3 regions of the Neorhizobium fuzhouense genome follow, and region 2 is predicted to be linked to each of the others. Evidence: predicted binding sites of a transcription regulator. Region 2 holds the regulator's gene; each other region holds the start of a gene.
What was found. The regulator PhoB, encoded in region 2, activates phosphate uptake and scavenging genes when phosphate is short. The targets are predictions, from matches to a motif close to TGTCATNNANCTGTCAT.

Region 1: a site for PhoB is predicted at 2,709-2,725, ahead of ACEXP3_RS00820 (esterase-like activity of phytase family protein). Genes of this name have one in related genera too.
Region 3: a site for PhoB is predicted at 2,160-2,176, ahead of ACEXP3_RS11210 (DUF2794 domain-containing protein). Genes of this name have one in related genera too.

Annotation. Positions count from the first base shown of each region.
Region 1 is NZ_JBHFFP010000001.1:157,126-162,470, forward strand. Features, by position in the region: gene ACEXP3_RS00805 (multicopper oxidase family protein) at 1-431, shown strand, start outside; gene ACEXP3_RS00810 (MBL fold metallo-hydrolase) at 465-1,376, shown strand; gene rnd (ribonuclease D) at 1,488-2,639, shown strand; gene ACEXP3_RS00820 (esterase-like activity of phytase family protein) at 2,809-4,167, shown strand; gene ACEXP3_RS00825 (adenylate/guanylate cyclase domain-containing protein) at 4,306-5,345, shown strand, end outside.
Region 2 is NZ_JBHFFP010000006.1:6,811-12,155, forward strand. Features, by position in the region: gene argF (ornithine carbamoyltransferase) at 31-948, opposite strand; gene ACEXP3_RS12185 (aspartate aminotransferase family protein) at 1,002-2,198, opposite strand; gene ACEXP3_RS12190 (GcrA family cell cycle regulator) at 2,628-3,191, shown strand; gene phoB (phosphate regulon transcriptional regulator PhoB) at 3,357-4,040, opposite strand; gene phoU (phosphate signaling complex protein PhoU) at 4,067-4,777, opposite strand; gene pstB (phosphate ABC transporter ATP-binding protein PstB) at 4,838-5,345, opposite strand, start outside.
Region 3 is NZ_JBHFFP010000005.1:174,992-180,336, reverse strand. Features, by position in the region: gene ACEXP3_RS11225 (ABC transporter permease) at 1-72, shown strand, start outside; gene ACEXP3_RS11220 (Bax inhibitor-1/YccA family protein) at 262-1,005, shown strand; gene ACEXP3_RS11215 (GNAT family N-acetyltransferase) at 1,146-1,703, shown strand; gene ACEXP3_RS11210 (DUF2794 domain-containing protein) at 1,752-2,141, opposite strand; TPP riboswitch at 2,503-2,626, shown strand; gene thiC (phosphomethylpyrimidine synthase ThiC) at 2,715-4,526, shown strand; gene speB (agmatinase) at 4,680-5,345, shown strand, end outside.

The sequences.
Region 1 (5,345 bases), on a different contig from region 2:
AAAAGCCGGATCTCGCATCGGCTGAGGAAATTCCGCTCGTCCTCAGCGCCACCGCCGAAAATGCTGCGCGCGATTCGATCTGCGGCACGCTCGGCTATTCCTTCTGGGCGATCAACAAGGTGCCGTGGCCGGGCGATGTGCCCGATCCTTCGGCGCCGCTTGCCGAGATGAAGCGCGGCAAGTCGTATGTGTTGAACCTCGTCAACAACACGCCGCACCTGCATCCCATTCACCTGCACGGCATGAATTTCCAGGTGGTTTCATCCTCTGCGCGACCGGTGAGCCCGCTGATTTCCGATACCTATCTGGTGGCGCCGGACGAAAAGGTGCAGCTTGCGCTGGTGGCAGACAACCCGGGCGACTGGGTTCTGCACTGCCACATCATCGAGCACCAGAAGACCGGCATGACAAGCTATGTCCGCGTCGTCTGAGGCCTCCTGCCCTCTCCGCCCGTGGATGCTGCCATGACCGACCTTTGCGCCACCCTTCGCATCCTGGAGCCCTATCCGGGCCTTTACGCCTATTATGACGGCCGCATCGCAGGAAAGCGCCTGCATTCGCCGAAGCGGAACTGGCTGGACGACGGCGCCTATGCGCTCGGTATCGCCAGCTACGCGCTCGTCTCGGGCGATCAGGCGCTGGTCTACGACACGCATATGTCGCTCAGCCACGCTCGCGCCATCCGCACCCATCTTGAAGCGCAGGGAGTATCCGACATCACCGTGATCCACAGCCATTGGCACACCGACCACATTGCCGGAAACGCCGTCTTTGCCGATTGTGAGATCATCGCCAACCGGCTGACGCTCGACACCATGACGTTGAATGCAAAGGCGCTTGCCGAACGCGACCCGCCGATCCATCCGCTCATCCTGCCGAACCGGATCTTTGAGGACAGGCTGGAGCTTGCGCTTGGCGATCGGTCGGTCCATCTCCTGCAGTTTGACATTCACAGTGCAGATGGCACGGTGCTGTGGCTTCCCGCAGAGCAGCTGCTGCTCGCCGGCGATACGCTGGAAGACACCATCACCTATATTTCCGAACCTCTCGGCGTTGACCGCCACATTGCCGAGCTCGGCAGGCTCGCGGCGCTGCCGATCCAGCGCATCCTGCCCAATCACGGCAGCGAGGCGCGCATTGCCGCAGGCGGATACGGGCCGGACCTCATCGACGCCAACCGCGCCTATCTGGAGCGGCTCACCGCCCGGATCGCCGATCCGGCACTCGAAGAAGAGCCTCTCTCCGATTTCGTCGCGGCGGAAATCGCGTCCGGCTCAATCGACTATTTCGCGCCCTACGAGACCGTTCACCGCGACAATATCGAGGCACTGCGCACCGGCCGCTCCGATGAAGGCCCGCCGGCTCTTGCGCAATAATGGCGGCGCGGCCGCAATGACGGTGCGCAAGGCGGCTGTCTCTGTTGACATCTTCTGGCGAAAGAGAAAGGAAGGTTGAACGATTTTTCTCCCATCCGACGACCGAAGCTGATGATTGAAACAACTGCCGCTCTTCAAGACGCCTGCCGCAAACTGGCCCAATCGGAATTCGTGACTGTCGATACGGAGTTCCTGCGCGAAACCACCTTCTGGCCGATCCTCTGTCTCATTCAGATGGCAAGCCCGGATCTGGAAGTGATTGTCGATCCGATGGCCAAGGGCATCGATCTGACACCCTTCTTCGAACTGATGGCCGATACGTCCGTCGTGAAGGTGTTCCATGCGGCGCGCCAGGATCTGGAAATCGTCTATCATCTCGGCAAGCTGATCCCGCATCCGATCTTCGACACGCAGGTTGCCGCCATGGTCTGCGGCTTTGGCGATTCGATCTCCTACGACCAGCTCGTGCAGCGCACGAAGAATGTCCAGATCGACAAGTCCTCCCGCTTTACCGACTGGAGCCGCCGGCCGCTGTCGGACAAGCAGCTGGATTATGCGATGGCCGACGTCACGCATCTGCGCGATGTCTATCTGAGCCTCAAGGCCAAGCTCGAAAGCGAAGGCCGCACGACCTGGGTCGCCGAGGAAATGGCGGTTCTGGAATCGACCGAAACCTATGACATGCATCCCGACGATGCCTGGCTTCGGCTGAAATCGCGCCTGCGCAAGCCGCAGGAACTGGCGGTGCTGAAATATGTGGCGGCCTGGCGTGAACGCGAGGCGCGCAGCCGCGACGTGCCGCGCTCGCGCGTGCTGAAGGACGATGCGATCTTCGAGATTGCCCAGCAGCAGCCGAAGGACAGCGAGGCGCTGGGGCGGCTTCGCACCATCCCCAAGGGCTGGGAACGCTCGTCGTCCGGAACTGCCATCCTCGATGCCGTCAACACCGCTTTGGCGCTGCCGAAGGCCGAGATGCCGCAGGCGCCAAAACATTCCCATACGCCGGAGGGCGCCCAGTCGGCGGTCGAGCTTCTGAAGGTGCTGCTGCGCCTCATCTCGGAAAAGCATGGCGTTGCGGCCAAAGTCATCGCCAACAGCGACGATCTCGACAAGATCGCCACCGAAGGCGAAAAGGCCGAGGTGGCAGCACTGACCGGCTGGCGGCGCGAGCTGTTCGGCGAACCGGCCCTGAAGCTCATCTCCGGCGAGGTTGCCCTCCGCTTCATCGACAAGAAGGTCGAGACGGTCGACATGCCAGCCTGAACGGGGCGGGTGCGCGATCCGGATCAAGCCCGCAGGCCTGTGCCTTCGGACCGGCCCGGTATCTTGCTCTGTCATTGAAACTTCATTGGAATTTCAATCGGGCGTGATCGCGCCGTCATCTGCTGCACGTAGGAGGATAGTGTTCTTCTCCCTCATGCACAGGTGTTCCATGACCCGAACTCTCCTTGCCTCCGTTGCGCTCCTTGCCGTTCTGGCAGGACAGTCCCACGCCGAAGAAAAGGCCTTTCCGGCCAAGCTCGTCTCGCAGGCGATCCTTCCTTCCGATACGATGGTAGCGGCTCCTGCCGATGCACCGGCAACGCTGAAGACCTCCGGCAAGTTCACCACCGCGGACCGCAAGCGCACCGACAAGCTGGGCACCATTCCCGGCAAGGACGGCGCGCGCCTGACCGGTCTTTCGCTTCCCTTCGACGGCCAGCCCCTGCAGGGCTTTTCCGGCATCAAGACCATGGCCGACGGCACGTTCTGGACACTGTCGGACAACGGCTTCGGCTCGAAGAACAATTCGAGTGACGCCATGCTGATGCTGCACCACATCAGGATCGACTGGGCCGCCGGCAAGGTCGAACGTCTCGGCACCCTCTTCCTCTCCGACCCGGACAAGAAGGCCCCCTTCCCGATTGCCATGGAAGGCGCCGACAAGCGCTATCTCACCGGCGCCGATTTCGACGTCGAATCGATCCAGCCGGTGGCGGACGGATTTTGGGTCGGCGAGGAGTTCGGCCCCTACGTGCTGAAGTTCGACACCGAAGGCCGCCTGACCGCCGTGATCGCAACCGTGGTCGACGGCAAGCCGGTAACGTCTCCGGACAATGCCCTGATCAGCCTTCCGGCCAACCCCGCCGCCAAAATGCCGGTGTTCAACCTGAAGCGCTCCGGCGGCTTTGAAGGTCTTGCCCTGTCGAAGGACGGCGCCAAGCTTTACGGCCTGCTGGAAGGTCCGCTGTTCCTCGAAGACGGGTCCGGCGAAAAGACCGACGGCCAGACGGCGCTGCGCATCATCGAGCTGGATGCCGCCTCCAAGGCCTGGACCGGCCGCAGCTGGCTTTACCCGCTGAGCGAAGGCGGCGTTGCCATCGGCGATTTCAACATGGTGGATGCAACGACCGCGCTCGTCATCGAACGCGACAATGGCGCGGGCTCCGCGGCCCTTGCCTGCGCCGACCCGAAGAAGCCGGAACCGACCTGCTTTGATGCGCCGGCCAAGCACAAGCGCATCTACAAGATCGAAATGTCGGATGAAAACGTCGGCAAGGCCGCCCGCAAGATCGGCTATATCGACCTCATGAACATTGCCGATCCCGACAAGAAGGCACTGCAGGGCAGCAAGGATGGTATCTACACCATGCCCTTCGTCACCATCGAAAATGTCGATGTGGTCGATGCCAGCCACATCGTTGTCGGCAATGACAACAACCTGCCCTTCTCGGCGGGTCGTGCCGTCGACAAGGCCGACGACAACGAATTCGTGCTGCTGGATGTCGGCGCGTTCCTCACCGCCAAGTAAGGTTCTGGCAAACACCGCATGACGATGGGCGCCGGCTTCCGGCGCCCACCTGGTATTACGCACTTGCGCAAACCCTTATCGCTCGTATCGTGGCGCGACCGGCTGGCGAACGCCCGACGGGGAGGATAAGGGATGGGCATGCGCGAACCTCACCGAAAGACGCTGCGGGGCGGGCCGCTGCTCGCCGGCCTTCGCTGGCTGCTGCTGGCGCTGCTGATCGCCTTTACCGGCGTTCTCTATATGCTGCTGTTCGAGATCAACGGCCCCCTCCTCATTGGCGCCGTCTATGCGCTCGCCTGCAGCATGCCGCTCATCGCCTTCGAAAGCGGACGGCTGATGCCGCGCCTGCAGGTGCGTCTGCGGCGTTTGGCGACGCCGGCCTATTTCCTGTCGACGCTTGCCCTCTACCTCCTGCTGTCCGGCCTCGGATTTGCGCTTGCGGGTGTGGTGCTGAAGACAACCGGGATTTTTGAGGCGGGCTGGAAGCAGGTTCTCGTCATCCGCCCGCCGGCCTTTCTCTACACGCTGGTGATGTTCTTCTTCGGCATCACCGTGTTGCGCGTCCTGCAGTTGCTGGGGCGTCGCGTGTTTCTGAGCCTACTGACGGGCCGCTATCGGCACCCGGTCGAGGAGGAGCGCGTGTTCCTGTTTCTCGACATCGTGGGGTCGAGCGCCTATGCCCGCCAGTACGGCGACCTGAAGGCGCAGGCGTTTATCGGCGCGGTGTTTGCCGCCCTTGCTTACCACGTGCGGCGCCATCGGGGCGAGATCGATGACTATGTCGGAGACTGCGCCATCATCACCTGGCCGATGAAGGAGGGCGTGGAAGAGGCGCGCTGCGTGCGCTGCATCTATGACATGCTCAACGAAGTCGACCACGAGCGCGACTGGTGGATGGCGCATTTCGGCCTTGTTCCGCAGCTGTCGGCCGCCCTGCATGGCGGCTCCATCGTCACGGCCGAGATCGGTGTCTTCCACCACAAGATCACCTATTTCGGCGATGTGGTGAACACGACCTCGCGCATCGAGGGGCTTTGCAAGACGCTGAAGAAACCGCATCTGATCTCGGCGGATCTTCTCGCGCGGCTGACACTGCCGCCGGATATCGTAGCAGAACCGCAAGGCGAGCACATGGTCAAGGGCCGCGACGAACCGGTCTGCGTTCTGGCACTGCGGCG
Region 2 (5,345 bases):
CCGCTAAATCAAGCCGGGCGCCCAACACGCCTAGACGGCGCCAAAGCACCAGGCCAGGATCGACTTCTGCGCATGCAGGCGGTTTTCCGCCTCGTCGAAGACCACCGACTGCGGGCCGTCGATCACCTCGTCGGTGACTTCCTCGCCGCGATGGGCCGGCAGGCAGTGCATGAACAGCGCATCGGCACCCGCCCGCTGCATCAGCTGGCTGTTGACCTGGAAGGGCTGGAAGACATTGTGGCCGCGCGCCTTGTGCTCCTGGTTCATCGAGACCCAGGTATCGGTGACGACCATGTCGACGCCTTCGACGGCCCGCTCGGCATCATGGAACAGCTTGACGTCGCCGCCATTGTTGCGCGCCCAGTTGAGATATTTGTCGGAGGGCTCCGACCCGAGCGGCACGGCCATGTTCATGCGGTAGCCGAAGCGGGCAGCGCCCTCGACGAAGGAATGCAGCACGTTGTTGCCGTCGCCGGTCCAGGCAAAGGTCTTTCCCGCCACCGGTCCACGATGCTCCTCGAAGGTAAGGAGGTCCGCCATGATCTGGCAGGGATGCGTCTCGTCGGTCAGGCCGTTGATGACGGGCACTGTCGCATGTTCGGCAAGCTCCAGCAGGCGCTTGTGATCGGTGGTGCGGATCATGATGGCATCGACATAGCGCGACAGGACCTTGGCCGTGTCGCCAATAGTTTCGGCGCGGCCGAGCTGCATTTCGGTGCCGGAGAGAAACAGCGTCTCGCCGCCGAGCTGGCGCATGCCGACATCGAAGGATACGCGGGTGCGCGTCGACGGCTTTTCGAAGATCATCGCCAGCATCTTGCCGGCGAGCGGCTTGTCCGCCGTGCCGGCCTTGGTGGCCTGCTTGCGGGTGCGGGCGTCGTCGAGAATGCTGCGCAGTTCCCCGGACGAAACCGCCGAGAGATCGAGAAAATGCTTAGGTGATGCCATGGTCCAATCCATCGGGGCGCCGTCCGGCGGCCCTTGCGTTACGAAAGAGCCCGTCAGGCCGTTTTCTTCAACTGTTCGCGGCTGAGCTTTTCGGCAGCCCGTTCGATGCGCGCCAGACCCTCGCGGGCCTCATCCGCCGTGACCACCAGAGGCGGCAGCAGGCGGATGACGTTATCCCCGGCGGGAACGCCGAGCAGATGCTCCTCCCGCATGGCAAGCGCCAGATCGCCGGCCGGCACGCGCGCCTTGATGCCGAGCATCAGGCCTTCGCCGCGGATCTCCTCGATCACATCGGGAAAACGGTCTTTTAGCGAAGCAAGGCCCTGACGGAAGACGAGCGCCACGTCACGCACGTTTTCCAGAAAGCCATCAGCAAGCACGACGTCAAGCACGGCATTGCCGACGGCCATGGCGAGCGGATTGCCGCCATAGGTCGTGCCGTGGATGCCGGGCTTCATGCCGGACGCTGCCTCGGCGGTTGCAAGGCAGGCCCCGAAAGGAAAGCCGCCGCCGATGCCCTTGGCAACGGCCATGATATCGGGCGCGATGCCGGTTGCCTCATAGGCGAAGAATTTTCCGGTACGGCCAACGCCGGACTGCACTTCATCGAACATCAGGAGAATGCCGCGGTCATCGCAGATCTGGCGCAGCTCGCGCAGGAATTCCTTGGCGACGACGCGGATACCGCCCTCGCCCTGGATCGGCTCGATCAGCAGGGCTGCGGTGTTTTCCGTGATGGCGGCCTTCAGCGCCTCGAGATCGCCGAAGGGAACCTGGTCAAAGCCTTGCGCCTTCGGGCCGAAGCCCTCCATGTATTTTTCCTGGCCGCCGGCGGCGATCGTCGCGATCGTGCGGCCATGGAAGGCGCCTTCGAAGGTGATGATGTGGAATTTTTCCGGGTGACCCTTGGAAAAATGGTAGCGGCGGGCGGTCTTGATGGCGCATTCCAGCGCTTCCGCGCCCGAATTGGTGAAGAACACCTTATCGGCAAAGGTCGCCTCGACCAGACGACGGGCCAGCCGCTCCTGATCGGGGATCTCGTAGAGGTTGGACAGGTGCCAGACCTTTTCGGCCTGATCCTTCAGGGCCTGGACCAGATGCGGGTTGGAATGGCCGCAGGAGGTGACGGCGACGCCCGCACCGAAATCGAGATATCGCTCGCCCGTTTCCGTCACGAGCCAGACCCCCTCGCCACGCGTAAAACGCAGCGGGGCCCGTGCAAAGGTGTCGAAAAGCGCGGCTTCAGCCATGGCGACATCACTCCTTGGGCAATCATCCGTCCAAGCGCCCGCGGGCTGCCCGAACGCAAACCAGAAATCAAAAATGCCGCCTTGAGCGGCGGCAGGCGCACTATCTGCATTTCAGGATCAACTGTCAACAAATCGCTTGAATTCCGGGGGATTTCCGCTGCGTGAGGCTGGCTTGCGCCAGGCTTTCGCGCTGTGACAAAAAAGACTCGCCTTAAAAGCAAGTTGGGGAAAACCCGGAAATCGATTCGCGGCGATTCCACCGACTCTTGTCAGCGAGTCCCCGGGCCGATAGGTTAAAGATCAATTACTAGACTGCATGCGGCGGAACTAGTCACCAAACGTATAGATATGGTATGTCCGGCAGGAAATCCTCCCGCCGGAGGGTGAACGATTCTGTCTCGCACAGATGCTCTAAGGCGGAGAGACAGCATGAACTGGACGGACGAGCGCGTCGAGAGACTAAAGCGGCTTTGGGCCGAAGGCCTGAGCGCAAGCCAGATCGCCACACAGCTGGGCGGCGTCAGCCGCAACGCCGTGATCGGCAAGGTGCATCGCCTCAACCTGCCGGGCCGCGCAAAGGCCGGCGGCACGCAGGCAACGGCGCGCACCGCGCCCGCCAAGCGCACCACGTCGGCGCCGCGCGCACCAAACTTTGCCGCCCGCACCCCGGCCGGCGCCCCCACCCGCACCGTTACCCGTCCGCTCGGCGCCACGCTGGTGACGGAAGAGGTCGAGGCCGAAGCCGCCGAACCGGCAGAATTCAAGGCACCGAGCAATGTCGTCGTGCCGATGTCGCGCAAGCTGTCGCTGACGGATCTCACCGAGCGCACCTGCAAGTGGCCGATGGGCGACCCGCTGAAGGACGATTTCCACTTCTGCGGTTCGGAATCTGCCGATACCTCGCCCTATTGCAAGTATCACGCGCGGCTTGCCTACCAGCCGGTGAACGAGCGTCGCAAGGCCGCCAACATCTCGGCCGCTGCCCGCGCCTGATCCTTAAGGGATCGTCAGCCGATGCGAACGAAAAACGGGCCCCGCGCCCGTTTTTTTTGCGCGCTCGGCAGTGACCGGTGACTGGGGACAAGACAAACGCCCGGCAGCAGGGCCACCGGGCGTTGAACGTTTTGGGTCTGGCAAAACCGGCGTGCGGGGACCGCCTCAGGCTTCCATCGAATAGCCGGCGCCGCGCACGGTGCGGATCACATCCTGCATGTTGGAAAAGTTGAGCGCCTTGCGCAGGCGCCCGACATGCACGTCGACGGTGCGCTCGTCCACGTAGATATCGTGACCCCAGACGCCATCGAGAAGCTGCGAGCGCGAATAGACGCGGCCGGGCGATGTCATCAGGAATTCCAGCAGGCGAAACTCGGTGGGCCCAAGCCGCACTTCGCGGCTCTTGCGGTGAACGCGATGCGTTTCGCGGTCGAGTTCGATATCGCCGCAGCGCAGCACGCTCGACAGAACCTCCGGCCGGGCGCGGCGCAGCATGGCTTTCACACGCGCCATCAGTTCCGGCGTCGAGAAGGGCTTTACCACATAGTCGTCGGCACCGGTCGCCAGACCGCGCACACGCTCGCTTTCCTCGCCGCGTGCCGTCAGCATGATGATCGGCAGGCGTTCGGTATCCGGACGCATGCGCAGGCGCCGGCAAAGCTCGATGCCGGAGACGCCCGGCAGCATCCAGTCGAGGATCAAGAGATCCGGCAACCGCTCCTGCAGGCGGATTTCCGCCTCGTCGCCGCGCAGGATGGTCTCGACCTCGTAGCCTTCGGCCTCGAGATTATAGCGCAGGAGGACGCTGAGAGCTTCCTCGTCCTCCACAACCGCAATTTTGGGCAGCATGGTTCAGGCACTCCGTCAGTATGGCCTTACTCGGCCACGGCACCAAGCGTGTTGGACGTATCATCCTTGGGGCGCTCGCCTTCCGGCTGGGCACCGGTTGCAATGTAATAGATCGTCTCGGCGATGTTGGTGGCATGGTCGCCGATGCGCTCGATGTTCTTGGCGCAGAACAGGAGATGCGTGCACGACGTGATGTTGCGCGGGTCTTCCATCATGTAGGTCAGCAGCTCGCGGAACAGCGAGGTGTACATGGCATCGATTTCCTCGTCGCGCTGGCGGATGGCTTCCGCCTTCTGCACCGAGCGGCTGGAGAACACATCGAGCACTTCCTTCAGCTGCACGAGCGCCAGCTCGGACAGATGCTCGAGGCCACGGGCAAGCTTGCGCGGAACGCCGGTGCCCTGCACGGCAATGACGCGCTTGGCGGTGTTCTTGCCCAGATCGCCGACGCGCTCGAGATCGGCTGCAATGCGCAGCGTGCCGATGATTTCGCGCAGATCCGCCGCCATCGGCTGGCGCTTGGCAATCGTCACGATCGCCTTTTCCTGGATCTCGCGCTCGGCGTGATCGAGGATCACGTCGTCGGAGATGACCTTCTGGGCAAGCGCGCCATCGGAATTGACGAGCGCGCGCACGGCATCGCCGCACATCTGCTCGGCAAGGCCGCCCATTTCGGAAATGCGGCGGTTGAGGTATTTCAGGTCTTCGTCATAGGCCGAAAGGATGTGCGAAGGCATTTTGGCGTCCTCGGATAGGGGTGTCAGCACAAGGCGGCAGGCAGGGATCGGCGGCGGCAATCAGCCGAAGCGACCCATGATGTAGTCCTGCGTGCGCTGATCATCCGGGTTGGTGAACATCTTGTCGGTGTCGTTCTCCTCGACCAGCTGGCCGAGGTGGAACATGGCGGTGCGCTGCGAGACGCGGGCCGCCTGCTGCATCGAGTGGGTCACGATGACGATGGTGTAATTGCTGCGCAGCTCGTGGATCAGCTCTTCCACTTTCGCGGTCGCGATCGGATCGAGCGCCGAGCAGGGCTCGTCCATCAGGATGACTTCCGGCGACACGGCAATGGCGCGGGCAATGCACAGGCGCTGCTGCTGGCCGCCCGAGAGGCCGGTGCCGGATTCGTGCAGGCGGTCCTTTGCTTCGTTCCAGAGACCGGCGCGCTGCAGGCTTGCCTCGACGATCTGATCCATGTCCGCCTTGTTGCGGGCAAGACCGTGGATACGCGGACCGTAGGCGATGTTTTCGTAGATCGACTTCGGGAACGGGTTCGGCTTCTGGAACACCATGCCGACGCGGGCG
Region 3 (5,345 bases), on a different contig from region 2:
GTCGGCATCGGTCTTGCCGGGACGTGGCGAATCCTCGGCCAGAAGGCGGCTCCGGTGCTGCGCGAGCTTTGAGGTTGCCCGGGAAAAGGCCGCCCTTTTCTGCGGATTAAATTTTTGTCACCTCGCCGAATCGGGCGGCAGGCACTTGAACGAAAAGACATCTGTCCGCATATTCGTGACAGGCTTGCTGAGCTTCGCAGCGGCGCAGAGATGGATACCATCCGGACACCGTAGCAACACCGAAGCTTTAAGAGGACGAATATGTCTGACTACAACTTCCAGAACCGCGCTGCCCAGGCACGTGCCGGTTCGGCTGAACTGATCGACCAAGGCCTTCGCACCTATATGCTGAAGGTCTACAACCTGATGGCGCTGGGCCTGGTGATTACCGGTCTTGCCTCGTTCGGCACATGGCAGCTTGCCGTGGAGAACGGGCATCTGACGGCCTTTGGCACCGCGCTTTATGCCAGCCCGCTGCGCTGGGTTGTGATGTTGGCCCCGCTCGGAATGGTTTTCTTCCTGAGCTACCGCATCAACAGGATGAGCGTTTCGGCCGCACAGACCGCTTTCTGGGTCTATGCCGGCCTGATGGGCCTGTCGCTGTCCTCGATCTTCCTGGTCTATACCGGCCAGAGCATCGTGCAGACCTTCTTCGTGACGGCTGCCTCGTTCGGTGCCCTGTCGCTTTACGGCTACACCACGAAGCGTGACCTGACGGCCATGGGCTCGTTCCTGATCATGGGTCTCTTCGGCCTGATCATCGCCTCTGTCGTCAACATCTTCCTTGCTTCGTCGGCCCTGTCCTTCGCGGTTTCGGTGCTCGGCGTGCTGATCTTTGCGGGCCTCACCGCCTATGACACGCAGAAGATCAAGGAAATGTATTTCGACGGCGACGATGCAGCCGTGATGGGCCGCAAGGCAATCATGGGTGCGCTGACGCTTTATCTCGACTTCATCAACCTGTTCATGTTCATGCTGCAGTTCCTGGGCAACCGGAACAACTAAGCAGTCGGACAGGCAGATGTTCGAAAGGCGGCCTTCGCGGGCCGCCTTTTTTTTGTGGTGACAGAGCCTTGACCAACATCTTGCAAGGCTTGGCCGCGCGTCCTACTGTCGGCGTATCACATTTAACTGGCAGTGTTTTCATGACCTTGCGCCTGCGCGACGCCACCCTTTCCGACATTTCGATCATCACCGCCATCTACCGCGACAGCGTGCTGAACGGGACGGCAAGCTATGAGCTGGTGGCACCGGATGAGGCGGAGATGCGCGCCCGTTTCGAGGCCATCATCGCCAAGGGATATCCCTATATTGCCGCAGAAGACGAGGATGGCAGCCTCCTCGGCTACGCCTATGCCTCCGCCTTTCGCACACGGCCCGCCTATCGCTGGCTGGTGGAAGATTCGATTTATCTGGCGCCGGAAGCACGTGGCCGCGGCATCGGCAAGGCGCTGCTGGCCGAACTCATCACACGCACGACAGCGCTTGGCTTTCGCCAGATGGTGGCCGTGATCGGCGGCGCAAGTCCCGCCTCTGCGGGCCTTCATGCGGCACTCGGCTTTCGCATGGTCGGCACGATGCAAGGCACCGGCTACAAGCACGGCACATGGCTGGATACGATCTTCATGCAAAGGGAACTCGGCGCCGGCACCTCGACCGACCCGGATCTCGACACCTATCCGGGCACGCTGTTTGCCGGCTGAAAGGCAATCGCTCTCAGCCTTCCTGCCGCCCGCCGGTCAAAGGGCGTCTCAATCGACGAGCTTCAACACCTTGTCGAACACTTTCAGCACCTGCGGCAGCTCATGGCCGCGCTTCAGGATCATGCCATGCGTGTTCATAACGCTGAACGCACCCTGCTTTCCCGCAAGCTTCGGGTTCTTCTCGATGCGGTAGAGCGGCATTTCGCCGGAGCGCTTGAAGATCGAAAACACCGCCTTGTCCTTCAGATGATCGATCGCATAATCCTTCCACTCGCCTTCGCCGACCATGCGGCCATAGATGCGCAGGATCGCATCCAGCTCTCGCCGGTGGAAGGTGATGGGGATCGGGTCACTGTTCTGGCGGTACTGGCTCAGTTCGACGACCACGGCCCCTTCTGGGGGACGGTCGCGCCCGAATACGTCTGGCTGATCGGTCATCAATGCTCCCAACGCCATGTAACACTCACATGACAGTGTGCCTCAGCCTTAGAAAAAATCAACCCGACAGCACACGCAAAAGGCAGAGGCACCTGCATACGCCGCTGCCCCGACAATTCTCTTCTTCTGCCCGATTTCGAACAAAACCCTGCCGGAATTGGCGATCAGGTTCACGCTCGACAGTTGGCGCGTTCGCGCCATATTGGCCCGGCTGGATGTGTTGACCTTACCCCCAGCCCCCCAACATCTTCGGCCGGGCCTCCCCTCTCCCAGACAGACGATCCGAGTGTGAAGCTTCGGGGGCAGGTCCGAAAGCTGCGGCTTTCCATTGACATCCGGCACCTCTTTGCCGACACTCCATCGCATTCACCAGGGGGGTCCCGCCAAGGGGCTGAGATACTGCTGGGCTTTGAAAGAGGCAGCGCAGTGACCCGTTGAACCTGATCCAGTTCATACTGGCGTAGGGACGGTGCGCGCTGCAGATGCCAGAAATCCTGTCTTGCAGGATCGCGGCAGGCGTTTCTCCATCTTTCCGGCTGACATGACTGGGTCTCCAACCCTTGGAGCCTCACGATGAACATTGCCCGACCTTTTCCCACCCCCGAAGTCACCACCGGCCCGCTGCCGGCCTCGACCAAGATCCACCTTGCCGGAGACCTCTATCCCGATCTGCGCGTGCCACTGCGCCAGATCGCGCTGCACCCGACGGCCGGCGAACCACCGGTCACTGTCTACGATGCCTCCGGGCCTTACACCGATCCCGCCGTCACCATTGCCATCGATGCCGGTCTCACCCGCCCGCGATACGACTGGCTGTTAGCGCGCGGCGATGTGGAAGCTTACGAGGGCCGCCCGGTGAGTGCGGCAGACAATGGTTTTGTCAGCGGCGACAGGCTGACGCCGGAATTTCCGGTGCGTCACACCCCCTTGCGGGCGCGCGGCGGTAAGGCCGTCACGCAGCTGGCCTATGCCCGCGCGGGCATCATCACACCCGAAATGGAATTTGTTGCCATCCGCGAAAACCTTGGCCGCAAGGCAGCCCAGGAAGCGCTGGTCCGCGATGGCGAAAGCTTTGGCGCCCAGATTCCAGACCATGTCACGCCGGAATTCGTGCGTGCCGAAGTGGCGGCAGGGCGGGCGATCATTCCCGCCAACATCAACCACCCGGAACTGGAGCCGATGGTGATCGGCCGCAATTTCCTCGTCAAGATCAATGCCAATATCGGCAATTCCGCCGTGACTTCGTCCATGGCGGAGGAGGTGGAAAAGATGGTCTGGGCCATCCGCTGGGGTACCGATACGGTGATGGACCTGTCGACCGGGCGCAACATCCACAACATCCGCGACTGGATCATCCGCAATGCACCGGTGCCAATCGGCACCGTGCCGCTCTATCAGGCGCTGGAAAAGGTCGGCGGCATTGCCGAAGATCTCAGCTGGGAGGTCTATCGCGACACGCTGATCGAACAGGCCGAACAGGGCGTCGATTATTTCACCATCCATGCCGGCGTGCGGCTTTCCTATATCCATCTCACCGTCAACCGCGTCACCGGCATCGTCTCGCGCGGCGGCTCGATCATGGCCAAGTGGTGCCTGCACCATCACAAGGAAAGCTTTCTTTACGAGCATTTCGACGAGATCTGCGACATCGCCCGCGCCTATGACGTGTCGTTTTCGCTGGGCGACGGGTTGCGCCCGGGCTCGATTGCCGATGCCAATGATGCCGCACAATTTGCCGAACTGGAAACGCTTGGCGAGCTGACAAAAATCGCCTGGAAAAAAGACTGCCAGGTGATGATCGAAGGCCCCGGCCATGTGCCGATGCACAAGATCAAGGAAAACATGGACAAGCAGCTGAAAACCTGCGGCGAGGCGCCCTTCTATACGCTGGGTCCACTGACCACCGACATCGCGCCGGGTTACGATCACATCACGTCGGCCATCGGGGCCGCGATGATCGGCTGGTTTGGCACCGCCATGCTGTGTTACGTCACGCCAAAAGAGCATCTCGGCCTTCCCGACCGCAATGACGTGAAGGTCGGCGTCATCACCTACAAGATCGCAGCCCATGCCGCCGATCTCGCCAAGGGGCATCCGGCCGCCCAATTGCGCGATGATGCGCTGTCTCGCGCGCGGTTCGAGTTTCGCTGGGAGGACCAGTTCAACCTCTCCCTCGATCCGGAAACGGCCCGCTCCATGCATGACGAAACCTTGCCGAAGGAGGCGCACAAGGTGGCACATTTCTGCTCCATGTGCGGCCCGAAATTCTGCTCCATGCGGATCTCCCACGATATTCGGGCCGAGGCGCAGAAGGAGGGGCTGGAGGCGATGGCGGCGAAATACCGCGAAGGCGGCGATCTCTACATGCCTGTTGTTGCCGACTAGCGGCCCGCTGTCCGGGCGGGGCGGTGCCTGTGCTTCGACACAGTAGCCAGCATATGTCGCGTTGCAGCATTTACAGCCGCCTCTGCCTCTGCTCCATTGAAGACGGGCAATCTTTCGCCCGCCTTCATCCTGATTGCATTGGAGCCGTCCCCCGTGAATGCGCAATTTCACCAACCTGTTGATGCCGCCGAAGTGCCGCGTTTTGCCGGCCACTCCACCTTCATGCGCCTGCCGGCAGTGACCTCTGCGGATGGTCTCGATATTGCGCTGGTCGGCATTCCCTGGGATGGCGGCACAACGAACCGCGCCGGCGCCCGCCATGGGCCGCGCGAGGTGCGCAACCAGTCAAGCCTCATTCGCCGCGTCCATCACGTCTCCGGCGTCGAGCCATTTTCGATCGCCAATGTCGCCGATGTCGGCGATGTCTCGGTCAACCCCATCGACCTCATGGATGGTCTGACCCGCATCGAGGCCGGCATTGCGGCGATCGTTGCAGCCGGCGCGCTGCCGCTTGCCGTCGGCGGCGATCACCTGACGACGCTGCCGGTGCTGCGGGCGGTCGCCAAAAACCGCCCGGTCGGCCTCATCCATTTCGATGCCCATACCGATACCAATGACAGCTATTTCGGCGGCAACCGCTACACCCACGGCACGCCCTTCCGCCGCGCCATCGAGGAAGGCCTGCTGGACCCGAAGCGCATGGTACAGATCGGCATTCGCGGCTCGATCTACGACACGACCGACCATGACTGGGCCAAAAGCCAGGGCATCCGCATCATCTACATGGAGGAATTCGTCGAGCGCGGCGCAGTCTCCGTG